One region of the Shinella sp. BE166 genome, then DNA from elsewhere that is predicted to be linked to it. Evidence: riboswitches for the same ligand, from Rfam matches in the RefSeq annotation. Region 1 holds a riboswitch; each other region holds the start of a gene.
The links. Region 1 has a riboswitch for cobalamin ahead of nrdH (glutaredoxin-like protein NrdH). Riboswitches for the same ligand answer to the same signal wherever they lie in the genome.

Region 1 (4,343 bases):
TCGCCTCCACCCCGGGCCAAAGCTGCAAGAGGTAACGGTCGTCGCCTTCCAGCCCGTCGGTGCTGAGCGTGTCGAGGCCGGCGAGGCTCGCCCGAATGCCGAGCGGTCCCGCCTTCACGGCAAGCCGCGGAGAGTCCGTTTCGTTCTCGGTCATGCCGGCAAGCACCAGTTGGCCCGACGGGCAGGTGATGCCCGCCTCGACGACGTGCTGGTGGCTGTCGAGATCGAGGTCGGGGCGTTGCTGGTGCCATTCGACGCAGACCGGCACCATCATGTTGCGCACGGTGTGAAGGATGACGGCATGCGGCCCGGCCATGAGGTGGCACGCGATCGTCTCTTCCGTGTAGTCGTCGGGCAGGTCCGCATGCGCTTCGTCGCGCAGGTAAATCTGGAAATAGTCGGCGAAGATGTCGCCCTGGTACAGAATCCGAAACATGTGCACCTCTGCCGGCCCGGTGGAATGTGCCCCTGGGCTTTGCCCGGAACGCGCAGACCTATCATAGAGACGGCCGAGACCCTGTCGAAATTCGCGAAATGTGGGTCATCGGGGCGCGGCGGGCGCGTGGCGCCCGCGGGGGCGCTAATCGAGTATATCGATTAATCGTGGCCTTCCGGTCATCTTGCCGGGAGGTTTTATCCTCTGGATACTGCCGCGAGAAAAAGCCATTGAGGGGTCCGCTGGTATGGCACATATCGCCGAAGCCGTAATCGACAACATCGCCGACCGTATCGACCGCCTTGTGGCGGACCATCGGCCGGGGCACGGCCTCGCCCGCGCGTTCTATCAGGATCCGGACATCTACCAGCGCGATATGGAGCGGGTGTTTCGCCGTCACTGGCACTGTATCGCGCATGAGAGCGTCATTCCGAACATCAACGATTTCGAGGTTTTCCGCATCGATACCGAGCAGGTGATCGTGACGCGCGCGGCGAATGGCTCGATCAACGCGATCCTCAACGTCTGTCGCCATCGCGGCGCGGAGGTCTGCACCAAGCAGAAGGGCAATGCCCGCGTCTTCGTCTGTCCCTACCACGCCTGGACCTATGGCAATGACGGGAGCCTGCGGGCCGCCCGCCTGATGCCGAAGGATTTCAAGCGCGAGGACCATGGGCTGAAGACGCTGCATGTGCGCGTCGTCGAAGGGCTGATCTTCATCTCCTTCGCCGATGAGCCGCTCGATTTTTCCGAGGTGGAGCGCCTGCTGCATGCGACCTGCGGGCAATATGGCTGGGCAAGCGCGAAGATCGCGCATCGCGAAACCTATCCGGTCGATGCCAACTGGAAGCTCGCCGTGGAAAACTATGTCGAGTGTTACCATTGCGGCCCGGCGCATCCGGAATATTCGCAGACCCATGCACTGGAGCAGCCGCTGCACATGATCGAGGCGCTGAATGCTGCGATGGAGGAGCGCACCTGCGCGCTCGGCATCGAGGTCGGCTCCGGCAACCATTGGCAGACGTCGCGCGAGGGCCGCGAGGCGATCCATGCCTTCCGCTATGCGCTTTATGACGGCGTGCAGAGCGGCAGCGAGGACGGCACGGCGGTCGCACCGCTGATGGGCCGTTTCTCCGATTTCGACGGCGGCGTTACCTCCATCCATCTCGGCGGCACGACCTTCCTCGTCTGTTATCCCGACCACGGCATGATCTACCGCTTCATCCCCAAGACCGCGCAGAGCTGTGAGATGGAGCTGATCTGGCTCGTCGACGGCAAGGCGGAAGAGGGCACGGATTACGACCTCGAAAAGCTCACCTGGCTCTGGAAGGTCACCACGGCGGAAGACAAGGCGATCATCGAGCACACGGCGCGGGGCGTTCAGTCGCATTATTTCGTACCCGGCCCGATCGCGCCGATGGAGCAGAACGAGTTGCGCTACATCGACTGGTATCTGGACGAGATCAGCCGGCCGAACGGCAAGGCGTAAGCCGCGGGCGTGCCGGATTTTCCGGCATGCGCCTTCCTTATCCCCAAGCGATATTGCGGCCAAACATCATAGTTGTTGACGCATTTTTTACCTCGTCTACTATATCTTGTGTTCGAGGTTCTTCCGATTCGAGAGGATCGGAAGCTAAGACGGGAATCCGGTGGGGCCATGATGGCCCTGTCAATCCGGAGCTGCCCCCGCAACTGTAAGCGGCGAGCGTTCGTTCGATAAGCCACTGGGGCGCAAATGCCTTGGGAAGGTGAACGGATGCGCCGACCCGCAAGCCAGGAGACCTGCCTCGCGCATGAACGTCCACGGGCGGGGTGCCCGGCAGGCGAACGATGGGTTGCGGAAGGATGCCGCCCTGTCGTTTCCCGAGTGGCCCCCGCATGAATTGCTTCGGGGTGAAGTCCATGTCGATACAGTTTCCAGCATATCCGCGCGAGTAGGCGGTAGTCCCGGCCGCGCGCCTGCGGCTGCCTGATTCATTTCCAGTCCATCGCACGGCCATCGGCGGATGACCGGACGATCTCCCATGCCAATTGCCCGACGCGCAATTGCAAAGTCACGAGGAAAACAATGTCCATCACCGTCTACAGCAAGCCCGCCTGCGTCCAGTGCACCGCGACCACCCGCGCGCTCGACCGCCAGGGCATCGATTACAGCGTCGTCGATATTTCGGAGGACACCGACGCCTTCGCGCTCGTCCAGGGTCTCGGCTACCGGCAGGTTCCGGTGGTGGTTGCCGGCGAGCAGCATTGGGCCGGCTTCCGCCCCGACATGATCAGCGCGCTCGCCTGAGCCGCGGACGATGGGCGATCTCGTCTATTTTTCCACGCGGTCGGAAAACACCCATCGCTTCGTCGAAAAGCTCGGCCTTTCCGCCGCCCGCATTCCCCTTCGCGCCGATGAGGCGCTGAAGGCGGCCGCACCCTTCGTGCTCGTCGTGCCGACCTATTGCGGCGAGGACGGGAAAGGCGCCGTTCCCAAGCAGGTGATCCGCTTCCTCAACGATGCGGACAACCGGTCGAACCTTCGCGGCGTGATTGCCGCGGGCAACAGCAATTTCGGCGCGACCTTCGGTATCGCCGGCGACGTCATCTCCGCCAAATGCGGGGTGCCCTATCTCTACCGCTTCGAGCTTCTGGGCACCGCGGAGGACGTCGCCAATGTCAAAGACGGATTGGAACGATTTTGGACACGATGACGCTTGAAAAGCCGGCAAAGGTTCCGGAAATCACGGCGCTGGATTACCACGCGCTCAACGCGATGCTAAATCTCTACGACGAGCACGGAAAAATCCAGCTCGATAAGGACCGCATGGCGGCCAAGCAGTACTTTCTCCAGCACGTCAACCAGAACACCGTGTTCTTCCATAACCTCAGGGAAAAACTCGATTATCTGGTGACCGAGGGCTATTACGAGCAGGAGGTGCTGGACCAGTATTCGTTCAACTTCGTGCGCGATCTGTTCGACCACGCCTATGACAAGAAATTCCGCTTCCCGACCTTCCTCGGCGCCTTCAAATATTACACGTCCTATACGTTGAAGACCTTCGACGGGAAGCGCTATCTGGAGCGTTACGAGGACCGCGTCTGCATGGTGGCGCTGGCGCTCGCCCGCGGCAACGAAGCGCTGGCCCGCGATCTCGTCGACGAGGTCATCTCCGGCCGTTTCCAGCCGGCGACGCCGACCTTCCTCAATGCCGGCAAGAAGCAGCGCGGCGAGCTCGTCTCGTGTTTCCTGCTGCGCATCGAGGACAACATGGAGAGCATCGGCCGCTCGATCAATTCGGCGCTCCAGCTTTCCAAGCGCGGCGGTGGGGTGGCTTTGTCGCTGACCAACCTTCGCGAGATGGGCGCGCCGATCAAGCAGATCGAGAACCAGTCCTCCGGCGTCATCCCGGTGATGAAGCTCTTGGAAGATTCCTTCTCCTATGCCAACCAGCTCGGCGCGCGGCAGGGGGCAGGTGCGGTCTATCTCAACGCCCACCACCCGGACATCATGCGCTTCCTCGACACCAAGCGCGAAAATGCCGACGAGAAGATCCGCATCAAGACGCTGTCGCTCGGCGTCGTCATTCCGGACATCACCTTCGAACTCGCGAAGAACAACGAGGACATGTACCTGTTCTCGCCGCATGACGTGGAGCACGTCTACGGCGTCGCCTTCAGCGAAATCTCGGTGACGGAGAAGTACCGCGAGATGGTCGAGGACGCCCGCATCAAGAAGAAGAAGATCAAGGCGCGCGACTTCTTTCAGGTCATCGCCGAAATCCAGTTCGAGAGCGGCTATCCCTACATCATGTTCGAGGACACGGTGAACCGCGCGAACCCGATCGCCGGCCGCATCTCCATGAGCAATCTCTGCTCGGAAATCCTGCAGGTCAGCGAGGCGAGTGAGTTCAACGACGACCTG
Region 2 (4,343 bases), on a different contig from region 1:
ATCAGCCAGGCGCCGTCCGGAATGTCGAGCTGATCGAGGAAATAATAGACCGCGATCATCGCCAGAAGGGTCAGGATGATGTTCGGCCCGGCAATGGCGAACCAGTCGAGCCGGCGCCCGAAGCGTACGACGCGCTGGACGATCGAGGGGCTGTAGTCGATGCGTTTTTCGAGCAGCTTGCGCTTCTTGCCGACGAGGAAGGAGGCGACGTTGGCCTGATATTCCGGATCGTCCGCATTGGCCGCGGCGTCTTCCGCCGTCATGGCCAGCGCGATCTCGGTCACTTCCAGCTCGGTCTTGCCGGAGCGGCGGGCGAAACGCTCGATCGTGTTGCGGTATTTGTTGCGCGAGCCGAAATCGAGGTCGCTATAGTCGGAACCCTGCCGCAGCGCCTCGTCGAGACGGCTGACGCTTTCGAACCAGACCGGCCATTCCGTGTCGTCGACCGAGCGCAGGCTCTTGATCAGCGAACTCATCGTCACGTTGCCGGAGGAAAGCCGGTTGTTCTCCGCGACGATCAGTTCTTCCAGGTCCGTGCCGCGGCTTTCGATCTTGCGCTCCAGCCACTGGATCACCGCGCCGGAGGCCTGGAGACCATCGCGCAGGCGATAGAGCAGCTGGATGACGAAGGTATTGTCCTCGACGAAGCTCTCCATCGACTGGAGATGCGCGATGCACTTTTCCGGATCGTTGAGGCGGATCAGCTCGTCGGCGACCTCGTTCGCCTTGAAGCGCATTTTTCGCGAGCGCTCGACGCGGCTTGATATGCGCCGCAGGTTTTCGAGCAGCACGAAGCGGATGAAGGAGGGCAGCGCCCAGAGTTCGCCGATCTTCAGCGCATCGAGCTTCTGGAAGCCCTGCACGAAGGAGGTCAGGCCCTCATGCGAGACGCCGCTATGGGTATGCGCGACATAGAGCCAGGCGAGCGCCAGCGTGCGCGGCACCACCTGCCCTTCGATCTGGATGGTCGGAAGCTGGCGATAGAACCGCCGCGGGAAGTCGCGCCGGACCTCCTGGATCGCCTCTTCGACGACATAATAATTGTCGAGCAGCCATTCGGCGGCAGGCGTGATCTGGGCGCCCGCTTCGACATCCTTGGCCGTCGCCTGGTAGACGCGAAAGATCTCCTTCTCGTTTTCCTTGTGCCGGGCACGGAATTCGAAGGGCTGGAAGCCGGGCAGCGCCGCGGTCTTGTCGCGCGCCAGCGCTTCACCGCACTCGGCGAGCTCCTCCAGCGACAGATAGGTGGCGCGGATCGAATCGTTATAATCGATCTGCTTGGCGTCGGCGTCGCGCGAAAGGGCTTGCGGCGTATTGTGAAGGGGCATGTTTCTGATTCTGGATCCGGCCATATGGAACCATCCGGCAACGGCCTTTGCGCCGAACGGTTTGTTGCGGGCAGGCTTCATCTCGGTGCCGCGATCAGCCATGAGACCATACGGCGCCCGGATGGCGCGAATGGAATGGACATGGCTCAGGCGACACGCTGCTTGGCATCCTGGCCGCGTGGTGCATGAAAACGGCATTTTTTAGCCGCAAGGACAGAGACTTGCAACATGTCAACATGACCGGATGGCGCAGCATCGACCCTCATTTGTGGTTTTGGTGAATCGCACGACCCGGATGGGGCCGCACGAGCGCATAGGACAGGCGGATGCCAAATGCATGACATGGGGAAAAGTTCCGGTCTTCTTGCGAACGCCGATCCCGCCATTGACTTGGCAGCCCCGCCACGCCAGCTTGGCGCCGTCAGGGTCTTCCGAGTCGAAACGGCTCGGAGGCTAAGAGGGAAGCCGGTGCGATGCTCCAGATGGAGCACCAAGACCGGCGCTGCCCCCGCAACTGTGAACGGCGAGTTTCTGTCGAAGGATGCCACTGGTTTTTACACCGGGAAGGCGAGACAGGGGCGACGACCCGCAAGCCAGGAGACCTGCCCTGACAGCTGTAACGTCCATGGGCGGGGTGTCCCAAGGGTGCGCCTGCTCCCGCATGCGTGCGTCCGGTCATCCCCCAATTCACCGATTGGGGAAACAATGCTTGCCAATACCGACCACGGCCTCTCCGGCACCGGAAAGCCGGAATCCATTTTCATTTCCTGGCTGCTCTGGCAACCGCGCGGCGCCGATCTTGCCGTCGAAGCCTTGAAGGAAGTGCGCAAGCTCGCGCGCTACGAGGGCATCGATCCCGATATCGTGCGTCTGAGGGCGCTGTTCGCCTCGCTTGCCGGCGCGCGCGGGGCGGTGCACTGACGGCTTAACGCATAAAGACATATTGACATAAAGATATCTTTATGTGATCTCCGGTGGAGTATGATGACACCGGAGGGCTTTGCCATGGCCAATTCGCACCTGGACACCCTGTTCGGCCCCGAACTGCCACGCCGCGACGGCAGCGAGGTTCTCGCCGCCCTGCGGGCCGCCGCCCGCGAGCGCATCCTGGTGCTCGACGGCGCCATGGGCACGGAAATCCAGACCCTGAAGCTGGTGGAAGACGATTTCCGCGGCGACCGTTTCGGCGACTGCGCCTGCCACCAGCAGGGCAACAACGACCTCCTGACGCTGACCCAGCCCGGCGCGATCGAGGACATCCACTATCGCTACGCGCTTGCCGGCGCCGATATCCTCGAAACCAACACCTTCTCCTCCACCACCATCGCCCAGGCCGATTACGGCATGGAGGACATGGTCTACGAGCTGAACCGCGACGGCGCGCGCCTTGCGCGGCGCGCCGGCCGGCGCGCGCAGGAAAAGGACGGCCGCCGCCGCTTCGTCGCCGGCGCCCTCGGCCCAACCAACCGCACCGCCTCCATTTCGCCGGACGTCAACAATCCCGGCTACCGCGCCGTCACCTTCGACGACCTGCGCACCGCCTATGCCGAGCAGGTCCGCGGCCTCATCGACGGCGGCGCCGACATCATCCTGATCGAGACGATCTTCGACACGCTGAATGCCAAGGCGGCGATCTTCGCCACCCGCGAAGTCTTCGAGGAAAAAGACATCCACCTGCCGGTCATGATCTCCGGCACCATCACCGACCTCTCCGGCCGCACGCTTTCCGGCCAGACGCCGGAAGCCTTCTGGAACTCGGTGCGCCATGCCGATCCCTTCTCCATCGGCCTCAACTGCGCGCTCGGCGCCAACGCCATGCGCGCCCACCTCGCCGAAATCTCCTCGGTCGCGCAAACCTTCGTCTGCGCCTATCCCAATGCCGGCCTGCCGAACGCCTTCGGCCAGTATGACGAGACGCCGGACGAGATGGCCGCCCAGATCGAGGGTTTTATGCGCGATGGCTTGGTCAACATCGTCGGCGGCTGCTGCGGCTCGACACCGGACCATATCCGCGCCATCGCCGCGGCCGCTTCGCGCCACGCGCCGCGCGAAATCCCGGACATCCCGCGCCACATGCGCCTCTCCGGCCTCGAACCCTTCACGCTGACCGACGCCATTCCCTTCGTGAATGTCGGCGAGCGCACCAACGTCACGGGCTCGGCGAAATTCCGCAAGCTGATCACCGCCGGCGACTACGCAGCCGCCCTCGACGTCGCGCGCGACCAGGTGGCGAACGGCGCGCAGATCATCGACATCAACATGGACGAGGGCCTGATCGATTCCGCCCGGGCCATGACGGAATATGTCAACCTGATCGCCGCCGAGCCGGATATCGCCCGCGTTCCCCTGATGATCGACTCATCGAAATGGGAGGTGATCGAGGCCGGCCTGAAATGCGTGCAGGGCAAGCCGCTGGTCAACTCGATCTCGCTGAAGGAAGGCGAAGAGGCCTTCCTGCACCACGCCAAGCTCGTGCGCGCCTACGGCGCCGCCGTCGTCGTCATGGCCTTCGATGAGACCGGCCAGGCCGACACCAGGGCGCGCAAGGTGGATATCTGCACCCGCGCCTACAAGCTTTTGACCGAAGTCGCTGGGCTTGCGCCGGAAGACATCGTCTTCGACCCGAACATCTTTGCGGTTGCGACCGGCATCGAGGAACACGACAACTACGGCGTCGACTTCATCGAGGCGACCGGTGAAATCACCTCCACCCTGCCGCACGTCCACATCTCCGGCGGCGTCTCCAACCTCTCCTTCTCGTTCCGCGGCAACGAGCCGGTGCGCGAAGCCATGCACGCCGTCTTCCTCTACCACGCCATCCAAGCGGGCATGGACATGGGCATCGTCAACGCAGGCCAGCTCGCCGTCTACGACACGATCGAGGCCGACCTGCGCGAGGCCTGCGAGGACGTGGTGCTGAACCGTCAGCCCAAAGGCGGGGGCACCGCCACCGAACGCCTGCTGGAAATCGCCGAGCGCTTCAAGGGTGCGGCAGGCAAGGAAGCCAAGGAGCGT
Region 3 (4,343 bases), on a different contig from region 1:
CCGATCTTCTGGAAAACCTCGATGCGGCCGATCCGGGTCAGTGCGACCCGATGAGGATGGGCCGTCATGAGGGCGGCGCTCACCGGATTTCCGGGATCGAAGAGGCTGCGCCCGGCATGGGCGCGCAGAAGGGTGATCAGGTCCGTGTCTGCCGTGCGGATGCAGAAGTCGCATTGCGGCAGCGCCAGCCCGATATCGAACAGCACCGCTTTCCTGTCCGTGGGACGCACCGCCTCCGCGTCGGCCCCGAGCTCCGTCAGGACCTTGCGCCCCTCCATCGCCGAATCCCTTTCGGGCAGGCAGAGCGCCACGCCGTGGCTCCATCGCTGCGGCTTCGCGCTGAGCGTCTCATAGGCGACCGGAACGACCTGCTCGACCATGTCGGCGTTCAGCCGCATGGCGCCGCGCGATGTCGCGCGCACGAACATCGTCGGCGCGTCGGCCTCCAGATATTCGCCCCAATCCTGGTGGAACTCGGCGACGGCGCCGAAGGAGCCCATGCTCCACCCTGCCCTCGCGTCGACGAGGTGGTCTATCAAGACATCCCGGAGATCCGCCATGGTCGTTTCATCCTTCATCCGTGATTTGCGTGCGCCGGCGGAAACACCCGCCGGCGCACCCGGCCGTCAGGCGGCCTTCAACAGGTCCCCATGCGGGTCGAGCACGAATTTCGTGGCCGCTCCCTGGTCGAAACTCTCGTAGCCCTGCACGGCATCGTCGAGCGCAATGATCTTCGCGTTGACGATGTCGGCGATCGGCAGCCGGTCGTGCAGGATCGCCTGCATGAGCTGCCGGTTGTACTTCAGCACGGGCGTCTGGCCGGTGTGGAAGGACTGCGCCTTGGCCCAGCCGAGGCCGAAGCGCAGCGACAGGCTGCCGACCTTTGCAGCACTATCGACCGCGCCGGGATCCTCGGTGACATAGAGGCCGGGAATGCCGATGGAGCCCGCAGCGCGGGTGATCTCCATCATCTGGTTGAGTACGATGGCCGGCTGCTCGCCGCCCGCATGGCCGCGCGCCTCGAAACCCACCGCGTCGATGGCGCTGTCGACCTCGTCGGTGCCGACCACTTCGGCGATCATGTCGCCCAGCCGATCGCTCTTGGAAAGGTCGATCGGCTCGAAGCCGACCCTTGCGGCATGCGCCAGGCGATCCTTGTTGAAATCACCGATCATCACGACCGCAGCACCGAGGATGCGCGCGGAGGCGGCCGCGGCCAAGCCGACCGGGCCGGCGCCCGCCACGTAGACCGTGGAGCCGACGCCGACGCCCGCGCGCACCGCACCGTGGAAGCCCGTCGGCAGGATATCGGACAGCATGGTGAGGTCGCGGATCTTCGCCATCGCCTTGTCGCGGTCGGGGAATTTCAGGAGGTTGAAATCCGCATAGGGGATGGTGACGTAGCGCGCCTGGCCGCCGATCCAGCCGCCCATGTCGACATAGCCATAGGCGCCGCCGGCGCGCGACGGGTTCACCGTCAGGCAGACGCCGGTATCCTGCGACTTGCAGCAGCGGCAGCGCCCGCAGGCCACATTAAACGGCACGGACACGATATCGCCGACCTGCAGCATCTCCACGTCGATGCCCTTCTCGATGACCTCGCCGGTGATCTCGTGGCCCAGCACGAGGCCGGGCATGGCCGTGGTGCGGCCGCGCACCATGTGCTGGTCGGAGCCGCAGATATTGGTGGAAATCACCTTGAGTATCACGCCGTGCTCGATGCGCCGGCCATCCGGCGCCTCCAGCTTCGGGTCGTCGATGTCGCGCACTTCCACCTTGCCGGGGCGCATGTAGACGACGCCTCTGTTCCTGCTCATATCCGTCTCCTCCTCAGTTGAACGCCGTTCCGGCCCGCAGATGCGCGGGCAGGATCTGGTCGGAACGCCGACGCGCATCGCCAATGGGCGAATGCGGACCGTGTCTTTCGACGAAAGGATGGAAAAGAGGAGGAACAGGGCGGCCCGAACGAGACGCCTATTCGCCTCTCGATCGCCCACCGCAATCGGTCGAGTCTTGGGTTCAAGGCTGGTTTCCGGGCTCCAGAACCGTCCTTCCGGACACTCTCGGCGCCTTCCCAGCCTGCTGGCCAGTGGCATTTGCCGAGATTTTGGTTCCGCTACCGTTGCGGGGGCAGCGCCGGTTTTAGACCGGCTTCCCAATTATCCATCCCGACAACGCCGGAATGGCACCCTGAACAGGCCCAACAAACCACGCGCAGGACGAAATGACCTTCGGGAATACGACATCCTCGATAGAAGCAACGACACGGCCCGGCCTTGCGGCCGGGCCACGCGTTGTTACTGCGCCGCCCGTCGCAGTTCGGCGGCGGCTGCCACCATGTTGACGAGGGCTGGCTTGACCTCCTCCCATTTCCGGGTCTTCAGGCCGCAATCGGGATTGATCCAAATCTGGCGATCCTGAAGGCGCTCGCGGGCGAGCGACAAGAGATCGGTCATCTCTTTCACCTCCGGCACCCGCGGCGAGTGGATGTCGTAGACGCCGGGGCCGATCTCGTTCGGATATTCAAAGTTCCGGAAGGCATCGAGCAGTTCCATCTTCGAGCGCGACGTCTCGATGGAGATGACATCGGCATCCATGGCGGCGATCGCGGAGATGATGTCGTTGAACTCCGAATAGCACATGTGGGTGTGGATCTGGGTGCCATCCGCCACGCCGCTTGCGCAAAGGCGGAAGGATTCGACGGCCCAGTCGAGATAGTGCTGCCAGTCCTTGTGGCGGAGCGGCAGGCCTTCGCGAAGGGCTGCCTCGTCGATCTGGATCAGTTTCGCGCCGGCCTTTTCGAGATCGACGACCTCGTCGCGGATGGCAAGGGCGATCTGTCGGCATGTCGCGCTACGGGCGATATCGTCGCGCACGAAGGACCAGTTGAGGATCGTCACCGGGCCGGTCAGCATGCCCTTCACCGGCTTGTCGGTGAGGGACTGCGAATATTGCCACCAGCGCACCGTCATCGGGTTCGGCCGCGAGACGTCGCCGAAGATGATCGGCGGGCGGACGTAGCGCGAGCCGTAGCTCTGCACCCAGGCATGCTGCGTGAAAGCGAATCCGGATAATTGCTCGCCGAAATATTGCACCATGTCGTTGCGCTCGAATTCGCCGTGCACGAGCACGTCGAGGCCGATCTCCTCCTGCCAGCGGATGGCGGTTTCTGTTTCCTTCTGCAGGAAGGTTTCGTAGTCCGCGTAGCTCAACATTCCCTTGGCATGGGCGGAGCGCGCCTTGCGAACGTCGCTCGTCTGCGGGAACGAGCCGATCGTCGTCGTCGGGAACAGCGGCAGCCTGATCGCCGCCGACTGGATCCGGCGGCGCGTTTCGAAGGCGCTCGCGCGCGTCTTCATGCCCGCGTCGATGCCGGCAATGCGGCCCTGCACCAGCGGGTCGGTCACCTTCGGCGATGCGGCGCGGGCGGCGATGGCCCGCGAAGCGTCGTCCAGGGTTTGTCGAGCGGCATCCTTGCCCTGTGCAAGGCCCTTGCCGAGCGTCGCAAGCTCGCCAAGCTTCTGCGTCGCGAAGGCAAGCCAGGTCTTGAGGTCGGAGTCGAGCGCCGTTTCGAGATCGAGGTCGATCGGCACATGCAGCAGTGAGCACGCGGCGGCGATTTCGACCGCATCGGCGCCGCGGGCGGAAACGACCGGGGCCATTCGGTCGAGGATGGACGCGAGGTCCGCCCGCCAGATGTTGCGCCCGTCGATCACGCCGAGCGACAGGACCTGGTCCGCACGCACGGTCTGCACGACCGCGTCGAGCTGGTCCGGCGCGCGCGCAAGATCGACATGGAGGCCGGCGACCGGCAGGGCGGCAACAGCCGAAAGATTATCCGCGAGCGCGCCAAAATAGGTCGTGAGCATCAGCTTCAGGCCGGGTGCCGCCTTGGCGAAGCCTTCATAGGCGAGTTTGAAGGCATGGCGCTCGCCCTCGGTGAGGTCGAGCGAAAGGATCGGCTCGTCGACCTGAACCCAGTCCGCGCCTGCCTCGCCCAAACGGCGGAACAGTTCCTCATAGACCGGCAGCAGCTTTGCCAGGAGGTCGAGCGGCTTGAAGGTGGACGGACGCGCCTTCGCGAGCTTGAGGAAGGTCACCGGGCCGAGCATGACCGGGCGCGTGTGGATGCCGAGCGCCTTGGCCTCCAGGAAGTGGGCGACCGGCTTCTGCGTGGTGAGGCGGAACACCTGATCCTCCGAGACCTCAGGCACCATGTAGTGATAATTCGTGTCGAACCATTTGGTCATTTCGAGCGCGGGAACGCCGTGGCCGTGATGCGCATGGCCGCAATCGGCAGGACCATCCCGCTCGCTGCCGCGTGCCATGGCGAAATACAGCGA

Region 2: another riboswitch for cobalamin. It lies ahead of J2Y63_RS25445 (hypothetical protein); the one in region 1 lies ahead of nrdH (glutaredoxin-like protein NrdH).
Region 3: another riboswitch for cobalamin. It lies ahead of fdhA (formaldehyde dehydrogenase, glutathione-independent); the one in region 1 lies ahead of nrdH (glutaredoxin-like protein NrdH).

Annotation. Positions count from the first base shown of each region.
Region 1 covers NZ_JBPEHL010000004.1:616,567-620,909, reverse strand. The annotation lists gene J2Y63_RS13715 (hypothetical protein) at 1-436, opposite strand, end outside; gene J2Y63_RS13710 (aromatic ring-hydroxylating oxygenase subunit alpha) at 684-1,925, shown strand; cobalamin riboswitch at 2,024-2,240, shown strand; gene nrdH (glutaredoxin-like protein NrdH) at 2,505-2,726, shown strand; gene nrdI (class Ib ribonucleoside-diphosphate reductase assembly flavoprotein NrdI) at 2,737-3,132, shown strand; gene nrdE (class 1b ribonucleoside-diphosphate reductase subunit alpha) at 3,129-4,343, shown strand, end outside.
Region 2 covers NZ_JBPEHL010000012.1:199,592-203,934, forward strand. The annotation lists gene J2Y63_RS25440 (GH36-type glycosyl hydrolase domain-containing protein) at 1-1,328, opposite strand, end outside; cobalamin riboswitch at 1,736-1,952, shown strand; gene J2Y63_RS25445 (hypothetical protein) at 2,034-2,249, shown strand; gene metH (methionine synthase) at 2,334-4,343, shown strand, end outside.
Region 3 covers NZ_JBPEHL010000002.1:515,859-520,201, reverse strand. The annotation lists gene J2Y63_RS06545 (DUF6925 family protein) at 1-560, opposite strand, end outside; gene fdhA (formaldehyde dehydrogenase, glutathione-independent) at 627-1,817, opposite strand; cobalamin riboswitch at 2,007-2,208, opposite strand; gene metE (5-methyltetrahydropteroyltriglutamate--homocysteine S-methyltransferase) at 2,298-4,343, opposite strand, start outside.